One region of the Vibrio sp. STUT-A11 genome, then DNA from elsewhere that is predicted to be linked to it. Evidence: predicted binding sites of a transcription regulator. Region 1 holds the regulator's gene; each other region holds the start of a gene.
What was found. The regulator CRP, encoded in region 1, controls carbon source genes, mostly activating them, when cyclic AMP is high. The targets are predictions, from matches to a motif close to TGTGANNNNNNTCACA.
Positions count from the first base shown of each region.

Region 2: OO774_RS17210 (glycogen/starch/alpha-glucan phosphorylase) is a predicted target of CRP. The motif match lies at 2,446-2,461, and genes of this name have one in related genera.
Region 3: cytR (DNA-binding transcriptional regulator CytR) is a predicted target of CRP. The motif match lies at 2,291-2,306, and genes of this name have one in related genera.
Region 4: OO774_RS02520 (CTP synthase) is a predicted target of CRP. The motif match lies at 2,614-2,629, and genes of this name have one in related genera.

Region 1 covers NZ_AP026763.1:279,680-283,792, forward strand. Annotated here, with positions in the region: gene astD (succinylglutamate-semialdehyde dehydrogenase) at 1-1,214, shown strand, start outside; gene OO774_RS01340 (DUF1338 domain-containing protein) at 1,601-2,392, shown strand; gene crp (cAMP-activated global transcriptional regulator CRP) at 2,510-3,142, opposite strand; gene OO774_RS01350 (phosphoribulokinase) at 3,383-4,113, opposite strand, start outside.
Region 2 covers NZ_AP026764.1:336,236-340,348, forward strand. Annotated here, with positions in the region: gene OO774_RS17210 (glycogen/starch/alpha-glucan phosphorylase) at 1-2,268, opposite strand, end outside; gene malT (HTH-type transcriptional regulator MalT) at 2,838-4,113, shown strand, end outside.
Region 3 covers NZ_AP026763.1:3,059,023-3,063,135, forward strand. Annotated here, with positions in the region: gene priA (primosomal protein N') at 52-2,256, shown strand; gene cytR (DNA-binding transcriptional regulator CytR) at 2,591-3,595, shown strand; gene OO774_RS14305 (SPOR domain-containing protein) at 3,975-4,113, shown strand, end outside.
Region 4 covers NZ_AP026763.1:521,550-525,662, reverse strand. Annotated here, with positions in the region: gene eno (phosphopyruvate hydratase) at 1-806, opposite strand, end outside; gene OO774_RS02520 (CTP synthase) at 889-2,529, opposite strand; gene mazG (nucleoside triphosphate pyrophosphohydrolase) at 2,744-3,535, opposite strand; gene relA (GTP diphosphokinase) at 3,762-4,113, opposite strand, start outside.

The DNA.
Region 1 (4,113 bases):
TGATCGCCAAAGAAACGGGCAAACCAATTTGGGAAACCCGTACAGAAGCGGCTGCCATGGCGGGTAAAATCGCAATTTCAATTCGTGCATACCACGACCGTACTGGTGAAACGACACGTGAAGCGGCGGGTAATCAAATCGTTCTGCGTCACCGCCCTTTGGGAGTGATGGCGGTATTTGGGCCTTACAACTTCCCAGGTCACCTGCCTAATGGCCACATTGTTCCTGCTCTTTTAGCTGGTAATACAGTGGTATTCAAGCCATCAGAGCAAACGCCTTGGACTGGCGAGCTGGCGATGAAACTGTGGGAAGAAGCAGGTCTGCCGAAAGGTGTGATTAACCTGGTTCAAGGTGCGAAAGAGACTGGTATTGCTCTTGCGGATGCGAAAGGCATCGACGGTGTCCTATTTACCGGTAGTGCAAACACTGGCCACATTCTGCACCGCCAATTTGCAGGTCAACCTGGCAAAATGTTAGCGCTAGAAATGGGCGGTAACAACCCAATGGTTATCTCTGATAACTACGGTGATCTAGACGCAACGGTTTACACCATCATTCAATCTGCATTCATCAGTGCTGGCCAGCGTTGTACCTGTGCACGTCGCCTGTACGTACCGTTTGGTGAAAAAGGTGATGCATTGATTACTAAATTGGTTGAAGCGACGAATAAGATTCGCGTCGACCAACCATTTGCACAACCAGCACCGTTTATGGGACCACAAATTTCTGTTGCGGCGGCGAAGTTCATTCTTGATGCACAAGCTAACCTACAGTCACTGGGTGGAGAGAGCCTAATCGAAGCGAAAGCGGGTGAAGCGGCGTTTGTTTCTCCGGGCATCATTGATGTGACGAATATTGCTGAGTTGCCAGATGAAGAATACTTCGGCCCACTGCTGCAAGTTGTACGTTACGAAGGTTTGGAAAAAGCAGTGGAACTGGCGAATGATACTCGCTTTGGTCTATCTGCGGGTCTAGTGTCAACCGACGACCAAGAGTGGGAATACTTTGTTGACCACATCCGTGCTGGCATTGTAAACCGCAACCGTCAATTGACTGGTGCAAGTGGTGACGCGCCGTTTGGTGGTCCTGGTGCATCAGGCAACCTTCGTCCAAGCGCATACTATGCGGCTGACTACTGTGCTTACCCAATGGCATCAATGGAAGGTGGCGAAACACTACTTCCCGCGACATTGAGCCCAGGTGTAGAACTTTAAATTTCAACAATAGAGCCACGATGGTACTTCGTGGCTCAGATTGCCGATGCATCATTAAAGTATGGAGTCTTAATGAGGTCAGCATGAAAATAATTAAAAAATGGGTGTGCGACTGACTGATACTTCATCACAGGTTAGGCTGCTCGTTCATTATTCTGGACAGAGTTATACCAATCGTAGTAAATAACTGACCATTCTAACTTGTTAAAACGCTCGATAACTGCGTTAGAATTTTTGATTGTAGAGTAACTACTTATCGAAAATTCTGCCTTGTTCTCAAACGTTTTTCCTACGTTATTTATGTTCTCTTACTTACTGTGATTGGTATTAGGGCTGTGAACGAGCCGCCAACATTCTTACCCTACATCTCGTAACAAGGAGCCGTTATGACCCCTGATGTGTTATTCCAATCGTTATGGCAAGACTATATTCAGCGTCTTTGCCCCTCTGCTGCTAAAGTTCATCAACTTCTTCAAGAAGATGAGCCTTTGATTAACGACCATATTGCACTGCGCACATTCAATGTTGAGCCTCTTGGCATTGAGACGCTGGCTAAGCCATTTTTAGCGATTGGTTACAAGGCGTGTGGTGACTATGTATTTGAAAGCAAAAAGCTTGTCGCTAAGCACTACGAGCACCCAGACCAAAAACAGCCTAAAGTGTTCATCAGTGAGCTCAAAGTAGAAGAGTGTTCGCCAGAGTTACAAGCGATTGTTTCTAAACTGGCAGCACAAGTGGATACAGATAAACTCGCAGATAGCGCATTTTTATATGGCGGCCGCTTATGGGATCTTAGTTTTGCAGATTACCAGGTTTTGGAAAAAGAGAGTGAATACGCGTCCTGGCTGGCGGCTCATGGATACGGCGCTAACCACTTCACGGTCAGCGTAAATCAACTGAATCAGCATGATGAAGTGAAGCAAGTGAACGATCACTTACGCCAAGCTGGATTTGTGATTAACGAGTCGGGTGGCGAAGTGAAAGGCTCGCCTGAAGTCCTGTTAGAACAGTCTTCAACTATGGCAGATAAAGTGCCGGTTAACTTTACTGAAGGCTCTGAGAACATTCCGGGTGGATTCTACGAATTCGCTAAGCGTTACCCAATGGACAATGGTGAGCTTTACCCAGGCTTTGTTGCAGCATCGGCAGACAAAATTTTTGAAAGCACGAATGGCTAATCCATGTCGTTAACTCGATTCCTGAGAGCATAGCTCGAACCCTGGCCTGAATAGAAAAAGCCACCAATGCTGCCATTGGTGGCTTTATTATTTTCTTTACACTACTCGAATCAGAGATTAACGAGTACCGTAAACGACGATAGTTTTACCGTGCGCAGAGATTAGATTCTGCTCTTCTAGCATCTTCAAGATACGACCAACTGTCTCACGAGAACAGCCAACAATTTGACCGATTTCTTGACGAGTGATCTTGATTTGCATGCCATCTGGGTGAGTCATCGCGTCTGGTTGTTTTGCAAGGTTCAGAAGCGTCTGAGCGATACGACCAGTTACGTCTAGGAACGCTAGGTCACCCACTTTTTGGCTGGTTACTTGAAGGCGACGAGCCATCTGCGCAGAAAGACGCATTAGGATGTCTGGGTTTACTTGGATAAGCTGACGGAATTTCTTGAAAGAAATCTCAGCAACTTCACAAGGAGATTTAGCTCGAACCCAAGCTGTACGCTCTTGGTCTTCCTCGAATAGACCAAGTTCACCAATAAAGTCACCTTGGTTTAGGTAAGAAAGGATCATTTCCTTACCTTCTTCGTCTTTGATAAGAACCGCAACAGAACCTTTAACGATGTAGTATAAGGTTTCAGCTTTTTCACCAGCGTGAATCAGCGTGCTCTTTGAAGGGTACTTATGAATGTGACAGTGTGAAAGAAACCACTCTAATGTCGGGTCGGTTTGAGGTTTACCTAGAACCATAATATCTCACTTCCTCTGCAGGGTACGCTTGCGCTATCCATATTTTAGCTAAGCCTGAATCAGGCTTACTAGAATAAGAGCACTTTTTATATGCTGCAAGCTATCTTGTGTTTCGGTAAGAAATAGTATCCTTTTTCTAGGATGATTTCTTGATTTTAATCGTGCCATGGTTGCTATTTTGTACGCAAAACTGTGCACATGATCACGGTATGAAAAGTAAACACTCCGAAAGCGAGATTTTTAGCCAATTTTTCCTGTTTCTATCAGTTGTTGTAGGATAGGCCTCACGATCAGCTCCATTGCAAAACTCATCTTACCGCCCGGCACGACTATCGTGTTGTGACGTGACATAAACGAACCGTCAATCATGGCCAACAGGTAAGGGAAGTCGACATTCTTGATCCCACGTAGTCGGATGACCACAAAGCTTTCATCCAGACTCGGGATGCCTTTCGCATTGAGTGGGTTCGATGTATCCACGGTTGGCACGCGCTGAAAGTTGATATGAGTACGTGAAAACTGCGGAGTAATGTAATTCAGATAGTCATCCATCGAGCGTACGATGGAGTCCATGACGGCCTCTCTTGAGTGGCCGCGGTCACGCGTATCCCGGACGAATTTTTGGATCCACTCCAGGTTCACAATCGGTACCATGCCAATCAGAAAATCGACATGTTGTGATACGTTCACTTCACCATCGACCACGCCACCGTGCAGCCCTTCATAGAAGAGTACGTCGCTGTTGTCTGGTAGGTCTTGCCACGGTGTGAAAGTGCCTGGCATCTGGTTGTACGGTACCGCTTCATCAAAGGTGTGTAGATAACGGCGTATGCTGCCAGTGCCTTCCTCACCATATTGGCGGAAAAACTTTTCCAAGCCAGGAAAGTCATTCGCCTGAGGACCAAAGTAGCTGATGTGTCTGCCTTGCTCGCGCGCTTTACGAATTTCGATATCCATTTCCGGGCGGGTAA
Region 2 (4,113 bases), on a different replicon from region 1:
GTAAGGGTCACCGCCATCCAGCAGGCTGTCGTACGTTGCACGTAACAGACCCGGCTGACCTGGTGTGAATTCTTCACCGACAAGAAGATCCATTGACGCTTTGAGTAGATGGTCCGCATTGTAGTAATCAAACGGGTTGTAGCCTTGAGCTTTAGTCGCTTTCACCCCTTCAACATCCAGACCGAAGATGTAGATGTTCTCGTCACCCACTTCTTCACGAATCTCAACGTTCGCACCATCCATTGTACCGATAGTCAGGGCACCGTTTAGCGCCATCTTCATGTTACCAGTACCCGATGCTTCTTTACCTGCTAGCGAGATTTGTTGTGATACGTCCGCCGCAGGAATGATGATTTCTGCCATGCTCACGCGGTAGTCAGGGATGAATACCACTTTAAGCTTGTTACCGATGCGAGGGTCGCTGTTGATCTTCTCTGCAATTTTGTTGATTGCGAAGATGATTTCTTTCGCTAGGTGGTAACCCGGTGCTGCTTTCGCTGCGAAGAATACAACACGTGGTACACAATCAAACCCAGGCTCGTTAAGAATACGATGGTACAGAGACAACACGTGTAGCAAATCTAGGTGCTGACGCTTGTACTCGTGTAGACGCTTGATTTGAACATCGAAGATCGCATTGGTATCCAGCTCGATACCCATGTTTTCTTTCACCCAGTGAGCAAGGCGTTCTTTGTTCTCTTTCTTCACTGCCATGAATTCTTTTTGGAATTTCTCGTCAGTAGCGTATTTCGCAATGCCTTCCAACAGCTCCAGTTTCGCTGGCCATTCGCCACCGATCTTGTCAGTAATTAACTGAGACAGACCTGGGTTACAGAACTTCAACCAACGACGAGGCGTGATACCGTTCGTCACATTGTGTAGACGAGTTGGGTACAGCTCATGGAACTCAGGGAACAGGTCTTTCTTAACCAATTCAGAGTGAAGTGCTGCTACACCATTAACCGCGTATGAACCGATTACACTCAGGTTAGCCATACGTACCATGCGGTGGAAACCGTCTTCGATGATCGACAGTTTTTGCTGTTTCGCAACATCACCAGGCCACTTAGCACGAACTTCTTGCAGGAAGCGGTGGTTGATTTCGTAAATGATTTCCATGTGACGTGGAAGCAAATGCTGAATGAGCGACTCAGGCCATGTCTCTAGTGCTTCTGGAAGCAATGTGTGGTTCGTGTACGCAAACGTATGCGAGCTGATTTCCCAAGCAGCTTCCCAAGACAGGCCTTTCTCGTCAACCAGGATGCGCATTAGCTCAGGAATAGCGATAGTTGGGTGCGTATCGTTAAGCTGGATAGTCTCTTGCTTTGGCAGTTCTTCTAATGAGTAGCCTGCTGCTTCGTGGCGGCGAAGAATATCGCGTACTGACGCTGCAGAGTGGAAGTACTGTTGCATTAGACGAAGTGTTTTTCCTTTCTCGTGGTTGTCATTCGGGTAAAGCACTTTAGTGATGTTACCTGCATCGATCAGCGCATGCTGAGCTTCGAAGTAGTTACCATTGTTAAAGCTTGCCAATGAGAATGGTGCAATTGCCTGACATTCCCAAAGACGCAACGGGTAAACCGTTTCTGATTCGTAACCGACGATTGGTAGATCCCAAGGCATCGCTTTTACTGTCATGCCTGGAACCCATTTACGAATTTCTTTACCGTTCTCGTTGACCACTTCAACATGACCGTAGAAGCCGATTTCTTGAGCAAGCTCTGGACGAGCCACTTCCCAAGGGTAACCTTCTACGCCACACCATGCATCAGGTGCTTCTTGTTGACGGCCGTCTTTGAAAGATTGCTTAAATAGACCGTATTCGTAGTGTAGGCCGTAACCCACTGTTGGGTATTCTTGCGCGGCACATGAATCCATGAAACAAGCCGCCAGACGGCCAAGACCGCCGTTACCCAATGAAGGATCGCGTTCTTCTTCAAGAAGGTCCGTTACGCTATGACCCAATTCAGCCATTGCTTCTGTTACTTGCTCGTACAGACCCATGCTGATTAAGTTATTGCCCGTTAAACGGCCAATCAGGAATTCTAGAGAAAGGTAGTTAACGCTCTTAGCACCTTTGATGCGAGGATCTTCTTCAGTAGCAAGCAAATCAAAAGTAGTGATTTCCGCTAGTGCACGACCCATTGCTAGGTACCATGCGCGGCTATCTGCGTTTTCAACAGTATGTGCGTAAGTCACTGATAGGTGTTTCTTTACGCTGTCTTGGAACGACTTTTTATCAAATTTTTTCTGTTGTGTAGGTTTCATTAAGAAATTCTCACGTCTTTTAGTAATTCATCTGCCATATATCGTGCATTTACCGGTGTGAATAAGCATCCTCCTGTTTCTCCTCCTTTGAAGGAGGAGGAATGAGGGCGTAGAGGGGGGTACAACCGATCAGTTAGTGATCTAAATCGCAACAAAGCTTTTTACGCTCTGCTTCTTAGTGATTTCGATCACAGGCGAATATGAGAAAAGGCTAAAATTTACTCATGAAGTTTTTAAGACACCGTCGAACCACGATGTAAATTTTGTCTTAGCGATCACACTCCCCTTGTTCACAAACACAAAAATTACATATCCATCGTGCAAGAATTCCTACAGGGCATAACAAACTAGGATAAAAAGGTGATTAAATTCACAAATACAGGGCGTAGTCGGTGCCATTTCCCTCATCTCGTGAGAATTAGGAAGTGGATCAAAGTAAGCTGTAATGGCGATGTCGTAACATCCCACTCGACTTGTATTTTTGTTTACTTTTTAAACAGATTAAAATTTGGTGACGAAAACCGTTTTCAGATTTCGCTAGATTACATAAATTAAGGACATAACGAATAATGTGGATTCCATCTAAGCTCACTCGCCCAGGCCGGTTACATAACGCCATAGTGCGTCCAAGAGTGCTGGACTTACTGCAACAAGCGCCTTATTACAAATTGGTTTTGTTTCGCTCACCTGCCGGTTACGGTAAAACAACAATGGCAGCGCAGTGGCTGTCGGATAAGCCTAATGTTGGTTGGTACAGTATTGATGACAGCGATAATGACGGCTTCCGTTTTGTCAATTACCTGTTGCAGGCATTAAACAAAGCAACAAACTTCAGTTGTTCTAATGCACAGAAACTGGCCGAAAAACGCCAAATTTCCTCTTTACGCTCATTGTATAGCGAACTGTTTGCCGAAATGGCTGACTTTCATCAGGAATGTTACGTGGTACTCGATGACTATCACTTAATCACCAATGATGAAATTCATGAATCGATGCGCTTCTTTTTAAAGCACATGCCAGACAACTTAACCGTCGTCGTCACAAGCCGTGCGACACCGCCATTAGGTACTGCAAACCTGCGTGTGCGTGACTTGATGATCGAAATCGGCAACGACATGTTAGCCTTCGACACGGAAGAAACGACCCGTTTCTTTAACCAGCGCATCGCTGACGGTATTGATGAAGACATGGCTAATAGCCTGAGAACTTATGTTGAAGGCTGGCCTTCTGCATTGCAACTTATCGCTCTGCAGGCGCAGCATCAAAACCGTACCCTGGCGCAGACGGTAGAGTCTGTTTCTCAGTTCAACCACGCACATCTATGGGATTACCTGGTAGAAGAGGTATTTGATCTGCTCGATCATGAAACTCGCCAATTCCTGATGCAGGTTTCTGTTCTGGATCATTTCAACGACGAGTTGGTATTCGCGTTGACTCAGCGTGAAGATGCGCTCGGTATGATTGAATCTCTGAATCGCTACGGTTTGTTTATTTACCCTCTCGAGGGTGAACATAACTGGTTCCGATTCCACAACCTGTTTGGTGAGTTTTTGTCTCATGAACGTCAGGCTCGCATTCCGCAGCAAGAAAAAGATCTACACCGCAATGCTGCATTAGCTTGGTTACAACAAAAATCGCCTCACCAAGCGATTCACCACGCTCAGAAATCTGACGATAAAGATTTAGTGGTTGAAATTCTTAACGAATTTGGCTGGAAAATGTTTAACCAAGGCGAGTTAAGCACCTTGGAAAATGCCATTCATCAACTTGACTCAGAACTGCTGTTTAGTCACCCAAAACTGACGATGTTACGTGCATGGCTGGCGCAAAGTCAGCACCGTTACA
Region 3 (4,113 bases), 590 kb from region 1:
ACTTTAATAGACTCTAAGCTCCTTTCCCTCTTTATATTACAGCAGAATTTTATGCGTCCATCCATTGCCAGAGTGGCATTACCCGTTCCACTCGACAAACAGTTTGATTATGCCATCCCGGGACACTTGTTCCCGCTCATTGGTGGGCGCGTATCCGTACCTTTTGGACGTCAGACTCTGGTAGGAATTGTCACCGCGATGGTGAACCACTCTGATTTTCCTAAAGAGCAGCTAAAGCCCATTAAAGCCGTATTGGACTCACAGCCGATTTGGTCAGAAAAGCTGTATTCATTACTCACATGGTGCAGCCAGTTTTATCAGTATCCATTAGGCGATACGCTGCACAATGCGATGCCGGCTGCGCTGAGAAAAGGGAAGCCAGCCGATTTTGCCACGTTACAGGAATGGCAGATCACCGAAGCGGGTAAAGACAAACTGATGCAAGGCCTCGACCGTCGGGCCGTGAAGCAACAAAAAGTTCTGCAAATTCTGGTAAACGGAGCCGTCCCGCACCAAGAATTTGTAGAGCAAGAGATCGCCTCAACCGTATTGAAATCGGTCGAAGAGAAAGGTTGGATAGAGCGAATTGAGAAAATGCCAACGATTTCTAACTGGCCTCAGCAAGTCGAAAACGACGTCGACAAACCCAAACTAAACCACGAGCAGGCGTTAGCCATCGCTAGCGTCAATGGCCAAAGTGGTTTTGCCTGCTATTTATTAGAGGGCGTTACAGGCTCCGGTAAGACCGAGGTTTACCTCAATCTGATCAAGCCTGTATTAGAAAAAGGGCGACAAGCCTTAGTTCTGGTGCCAGAAATTGGCCTGACACCACAAACCATTAACCGCTTCAAGCATCGCTTTAATGTGCCTGTTGATGTTATCCACTCAGGTTTAAATGATACTGAACGTTTAAACGCCTGGTTATCGGCTCGTGATAAAGCGGCTGGAATTATCATCGGAACACGCTCCGCGCTACTGACGCCATTTGCCGATCTCGGCATTATTATTGTCGACGAAGAACACGACTCGTCATATAAACAACAAGATAGTTTGCGCTACCACGCTCGAGATGTTGCTGTAATGCGTGCGCACAAAGAGCAAGTGCCTATTGTGTTGGGCTCTGCGACTCCGGCTCTTGAAACGCTGCACAATGCGTTGACGGGTAAATATCATCATCTGACATTAACTCAGCGTGCAGGCTCTGCGGTGCCGACCACCAATAAAGTACTCGACGTAAAAGGTCAGTATTTGGAAAGCGGATTGTCTGCGCCGCTGATTGCTGAAATGCGTAAACACCTAAAAGCAGGCAATCAGGTGATGCTGTTCCTTAACCGCCGAGGTTTCTCCCCTGCCCTAATGTGCCATGAATGTGGTTGGATTGCAGAATGTAAGCGATGTGATGCCTACTATACCTTTCATCAATACAGTAACGAAATACGCTGCCATCATTGCGGCTCACAGCAACCTGTCATTCATCAGTGTCAGGGATGTGGTTCCACTCAGTTGGTGACGGTTGGTGTCGGCACAGAGCAGTTAGAGCATCAATTGGCGCAACTCTTCCCAGAATACAAAGCCATTCGTATTGATAGAGACAGCACCCGCCGTAAAGGCAGCTTAGAGGATGCCCTTGAATCGATTCGTAAAGGTGAATTCCAGATTTTAATTGGTACGCAGATGCTTGCTAAAGGACACCACTTCCCCAACGTAACGCTGGTTGCCTTGTTGGATGTGGATGGCTCTTTATACAGTAGTGATTTCCGGGCTTCTGAACGTCTCGCGCAGCTTTTTATTCAGGTTGCAGGACGAGCAGGACGCGCGAGTAAACCTGGCGAAGTGATTTTACAAACTCATCACCCAGAACACAGCCTATTGCAGGCACTACTGCAAAAAGATTACCGTCACTTTGCGATGACCGCCTTAGAAGAGAGAAAGTTGGCGCAGCTCCCTCCCTACAGTTACCTGACTCTATTCAAAGCAGAGGCAAACCAAAGTGAACTCGTCGAAGACTTCTTGCGCCAAGTTCGTTTTACGCTGGAGTCTCACCCATTATTTGACGACACTTGTATGGTACTTGGCCCGACCCCCTCACCTTTGGCTAAACGGGCAGGCAAATATCGCTGGCAACTTTTGCTGCAAACTCAACATCGTTCATTGATGCAAAAGTTATTAACCAGTGCCAAACCTGCTATTGAGTTGTTGCCTAATGCCAAAAAAGTACGTTGGAATTTAGACATAGAACCACAAGATCTCAGCTAGCAAACGTTTAGCCATGAAATGAATTACCTTTTAATGTGACCGATATCACATTGTCATTGTGGATTTTGTTAAACAGACCGTAACTTTCGCCATAGAAATGAATAGACTATCCAAATTAGCAAAGTCTTAAGTGCTTTGCAGGCAAAGACTTTAAATGAACACTATAAGATTCCCTGAAATCGAAGTGTTGTTCTGGAAGTAAAAGCGGGCTTTATCCGATAAATAAACACCAGAAATGTGATGGTTAAGTGCGAAATGAACTGTACTCAATGACAGCGATTTCACGACAGGGAATAACGTCATCTTGGCGAACTATTTGAGAGGTTAAAACACTATGGCGACAATGAAGGATGTTGCCCAGCTTGCGGGAGTGTCTACCGCGACGGTATCTCGAGCTTTAATGAACCCGGAGAAAGTCTCCTCTTCAACCCGAAAAAGAGTGGAAGACGCGGTACTCGAAGCAGGCTACTCACCCAATTCATTAGCGCGTAATTTACGACGAAACGAATCAAAAACCATTGTTACGATCGTTCCTGACATCTGCGACCCTTATTTTTCTGAAATCATACGTGGTATTGAAGATGCGGCGATGGAACACGGCTACCTGGTTTTACTGGGAGACAGTGGCCAGCAGAAAAAACGCGAAAGTTCGTTTGTAAACCTGGTATTTACCAAGCAAGCTGACGGAATGCTGCTACTGGGTACCGACTTACCGTTTGATGTGAGTAAACCAGAGCAAAAGAACCTGCCACCCATGGTCATGGCTTGTGAATTTGCACCAGAGCTGGAATTGCCAACTGTACATATCGACAACCTGACTTCTGCCTTTGAAGCGGTTAACTATCTGACTCAGCTTGGTCACAAGCGAATAGCGCAAATTTCAGGCCCCGATACCGCGGTATTGTGCCAGTTCCGTCAGCAAGGTTACCAACAAGCTCTACGTCGAGCAGGGATCAATAAAGACCCGCAATACAGTATTGTCACCGAATTCTCTTTTGAAGGTGGTGTAAAAGCAGTACGTAAACTGTTGGAGCTAGCGGAGCCACCAACCGCGATATTCTGCCACTGTGATACGATGGCAATCGGCGCTATTCAAGAAGCGAAAAAGCTCGGTTTCCGTGTCCCGCAAGATCTGTCGGTAGTAGGGTTTGATGACATCAATTTTGCACAATACTGTGATCCACCGTTAACCACCATCTCTCAGCCTCGCTACGAGATTGGCCGACAAGCGATGTTAATGATGTTAGAGCTTTTAAAAGGCCACGACGTACATTCTGGTTCTCGACTTCTGGAGACGAACCTGATTATACGCGGCAGTGCTGCGCCCCCAGCGAGATAGATTAAAGAGAAGATCCTAGGGTCTAGGGAACTAGGTCCTAGGCGTATCTGTGGTTAGTTTTGTGATAAACGTAATCTTCGTGTTTGCTGTATTGGAATACGGGCCGCTTCGATTACGGATTACGGATTACGGATTACGGATTACGGATTACGGATTAATACCAGTATTCCGTAATCTGTATTCCCAAAAAACTAGTACAATCATTTATTTTGTTCGCTTTATTCCCAACGAACGCCTCTAGGACCTAAAACCTAGGAACCTAGTCCCTCTTTCCTAATACCTTTCCCCTCCCACCTAACAAGATTCATTCAACAGGGTGTTTTCTCGACTCGTTCTGGATTAACATATTTGCAAGAATTCTTGATCACCAGAAATGACCGTGGCAAACAAAGATTATGTGAGAAGGGGGCGTGGTACCCCAAAAAAGTCGACAAAAAAACAACCTTCAAGAAAGAAGCCTTGGCGTAGTGGTCTACTGGCAATCGTGCTAGTAGGTGGTTTTGGCTATGGGCTTTACT
Region 4 (4,113 bases), 240 kb from region 1:
AAAGTTTTACCTTCGCCTTTCATGTTGTAGATGCCAGCTTCTTTGTCGAAGAACTCAGATGCAGCACAGTCCATAGCTAGAGTAACGTCTTTACCTAGTTCGTAACCAGCAGCTGCAACAGCTTCTGCGATAACTTCTAGAGCTTCAGCGTTAGACTTAAGGTTAGGAGCGAAACCACCTTCGTCACCAACTGCAGTGCTGTAGCCTTTAGACTTAAGAACTTTAGCTAGGTTGTGGAATACTTCAGCACCGATACGTAGACCTTCTTTTAGAGTTTTAGCGCCAACTGGTTGGATCATGAACTCTTGGATGTCAACGTTGTTGTCTGCGTGCTCACCACCGTTGATGATGTTCATCATTGGTAGAGGCATAGAGAATTGACCTGGAGTGCCGTTTAGTTCAGCAATGTGCTCGTATAGAGGCATGCCTTTAGCTGCTGCAGCAGCTTTAGCGTTTGCTAGAGAAACAGCTAGGATAGCGTTAGCACCGAATTTAGATTTGTTTTCAGTACCATCTAGTTCGATCATTACTGCGTCGATTGCAGCTTGGTCTTTAGCATCTTTACCAACTAGAGCTTCAGCGATTGCGCCGTTTACAGCTTCAACTGCTTTAAGAACACCTTTACCTAGGAAACGTGCTTTGTCACCGTCACGTAGCTCAAGAGCTTCGCGAGAACCAGTAGATGCACCAGATGGAGCTGCTGCCATACCTACGAAACCGCCTTCTAGGTGTACTTCAGCTTCTACTGTTGGGTTACCACGTGAGTCGATGATTTCACGACCTAGAACTTTAACGATCTTAGACATTAATGTTTCCTCTCGTTTCAAATATAAATGTCAATTTTAAAGGGCAGCAGCACAACCTTCGCCGCTGCCCGCATCCCTTTACTTACTTCTCGAACTCGCCGCGTGAGAATTGACCCGCGGCTTTAACGAAGCCTGCAAACAATGGATGTCCATCGCGAGGCGTCGATGTAAATTCTGGATGGAACTGAGCCGCGACAAACCATGGGTGTGCTGGGTTCTCAACCATTTCCACTAGTTTCTTGTCCGCAGACAGACCAGAAACTTTCAGGCCAGCTTTCTCGATTTGCGGACGAAGATTGTTGTTTACTTCGTAACGGTGACGGTGACGCTCATGGATCGTCGCGCTACCGTATAGCTCGTAAGCTTTTGTCCCTTTCTGTAGGTGACAAAGCTGCGAACCAAGACGCATAGTACCACCGAGGTCAGACTTTTCAGTACGCTCTTCCACGTTACCGGCTTCGTCTACCCACTCTGTGATCAAACCTACCACAGGGTACTTGGTTTCTTTGTTAAATTCTGTTGAATGTGCACCTTCCATACCCGCCACGTTACGCGCGTATTCGATTAGGGCAACTTGCATACCAAGACAAATACCTAGGTAAGGAACCTTGTTCTCACGTGCGTATTGAGCTGCACGGATTTTTCCTTCCACACCACGGTCGCCGAAACCACCAGGAACCAAGATTGCGTCTAGGCCTTCTAATAGCTCTACACCTTTGGTTTCAATGTCTTGCGAATCTACGTATTTGATGGTTACGTTTAGACGGTTTTTCAAGCCTGCGTGTTTAAGCGCTTCGTTTACTGATTTGTAAGCATCTGGTAGTTCGATGTATTTACCTACCATACCAATAGTGACGTCACCAGTTGGGTTTGCTTCTTCGTAAATAACCTGTTCCCACTCAGAAAGGTTAGCTTCAGGAGCGTCAATACCAAAACGAGCACACACAAGATCATCTAGACCTTGCGATTTAATCAATTGAGGGATCTTGTAGATAGAATCCACATCCTTCATTGAAATTACCGCTTTCTCAGGAACGTTACAGAAAAGTGCAATTTTCTTACGCTCGTTTGCTGGGATCATGCGATCGCTACGACAAACTAGAATATCTGGCTGGATACCGATAGATAGCAACTCTTTTACAGAGTGCTGAGTTGGCTTAGTTTTTACTTCGCCAGCGGCTGCTAGGTAAGGAACAAGCGTCAAGTGCATGAACATAGCATTTTCACGACCAACTTCGATCGCCAACTGACGGATCGCTTCCATAAACGGTAGCGATTCGATATCACCAACAGTACCGCCAACTTCAACGATAGCCACATCGTGACCTTCAGAGCCAGCGATCACGCGGTCTTTGATTGCGTTAGTGATATGAGGGATAACCTGAATTGTTGCGCCTAAGTAGTCACCGCGACGTTCTTTACGAAGTACGTCGGCATAAACACGACCTGCTGTGAAATTGTTACGCTTGGTCATCTTAGTGCGAATAAAACGCTCATAGTGGCCAAGGTCAAGGTCAGTTTCAGCGCCATCTTCCGTGACGAACACTTCACCGTGTTGAATCGGGCTCATAGTGCCTGGGTCAACGTTGATGTAAGGGTCAAGCTTCATCATAGTCACTTTAAGACCACGAGCTTCTAGAATAGCCGCAAGAGATGCTGCTGCAATACCTTTACCTAGAGAGGATACAACCCCGCCAGTAACAAAAATGTAATTTGTCGTCATGTTTAACCTGAAATTGGTTGAATGAGGGAAATGGAGTGCTTCTGGACGGGAGATAAATATACCAGAAGCTCCTTACCGCCACAACGTGAAATCTATCACACCGCAATTTTTTATTTTTTGCTTCAAATCAAAGTGAACAAAGAGAAGACGAGCGCATATTTATCTTCTTCGTCAAACTGGTCTCAAAACCGCGTCCTGTCACTTGACGCCCACTCTACTCTTCTTTTTTCACTTCATCCCAGAATTTATCGAGCTCAATCAACGAGCAATCTTTTAATCCCCTTCCGGATTGAGCCACCTTCATCTCTACTTTCTTAAAGCGTCGCGCAAACTTTAGATTCGCTTTACCTAAAGCCACTTCAGGGTCTTTACCAAGGTGACGGGCTAAGTTCACCGTCGCAAAAAGCAAATCACCCAGTTCGAGTTCTACTTTCTCTTCGTCTGGGTCCACTTGAATCGCTTCTTCCATTACCTCATCAATTTCTTCCTGAACCTTTTCCACAACAGGCCCAAGCGAGTCCCAGTCAAATCCAAATTTAGCGCATTTTTTCTGAATCTTTGTAGCACGCGAAAGTGCAGGCAAAGAGTTTGGTATTGAGTCTAGAATACTTTCTTCTTGTTTGCCTACTTGTGCTTTTTCTTTCGCCTTTTCCGCTTCCCAATTTGCATTAATTTCAGCATCGGATTCAAACTCAGCATCGGAAAAAACATGCGGATGACGACGGGTCAGTTTTTCATTCACGGTTTCAACCACGTCTGAAAAATCAAACAGATCCTGCTCTTTTGCCAGTTGGCTATAAAAAATAACCTGAAACAGCAAATCACCCAGCTCTTCTTTTAAATTTGACCAGTCTCGATTTTGAATCGCATCCACAACTTCATAGGTTTCTTCTATCGTATGCGGCACGATGGTATCGAAGCTCTGCTTCAAATCCCAAGGGCACCCACCCTCCGGATCACGCAATTGCGCCATGATTTGTTCTAACTGCTCAATTGGATGACTCATATGTTTTTCCTCAATACAAAGAGTCCCTTAAACAAACTCTTCCTATAAACAAAAAGGCGAGCAGCATAACCACTCACCTTAAATTGATTCATTGGTACGTTTTTACTAAACAGTTGACTCTTTTAGCAAGGCAGCAAACTTATGAGACTCCTGAGCATAGCCCGCTATGTGATGGAGCGATATAAGAGCAGCTAACGCAGATAAAAAGCCAAATGTGACGTAAAAACTAGCCGAGACGTTTTACAGACATAACATCTTTTATTTGCTCAACCCGCTTAGAAACGCGCGAAAGCACCTCGATATTGGTCACTTCGAGATCAAAGTCCATGATGGCTAGTTGTCGACGGTAATCGACACGGTTCTTCATACTGGTGACTTTGATTTTCTCATTGGCAAATAGAGTTGTAATGTCTTTAAGTAAGCCACCTCTCTCCATTGCTTCTATGCGTACTGTTAGAATGTATGAACCAACAAAACCACTGCCCCAGACCGTATCGATGATTCGCTCTGGTGCGTGGTGACGCAGTTCTTCTAACTGTTCACAGTCACTACGGTGTACTGAAATACCGCGACCTTGA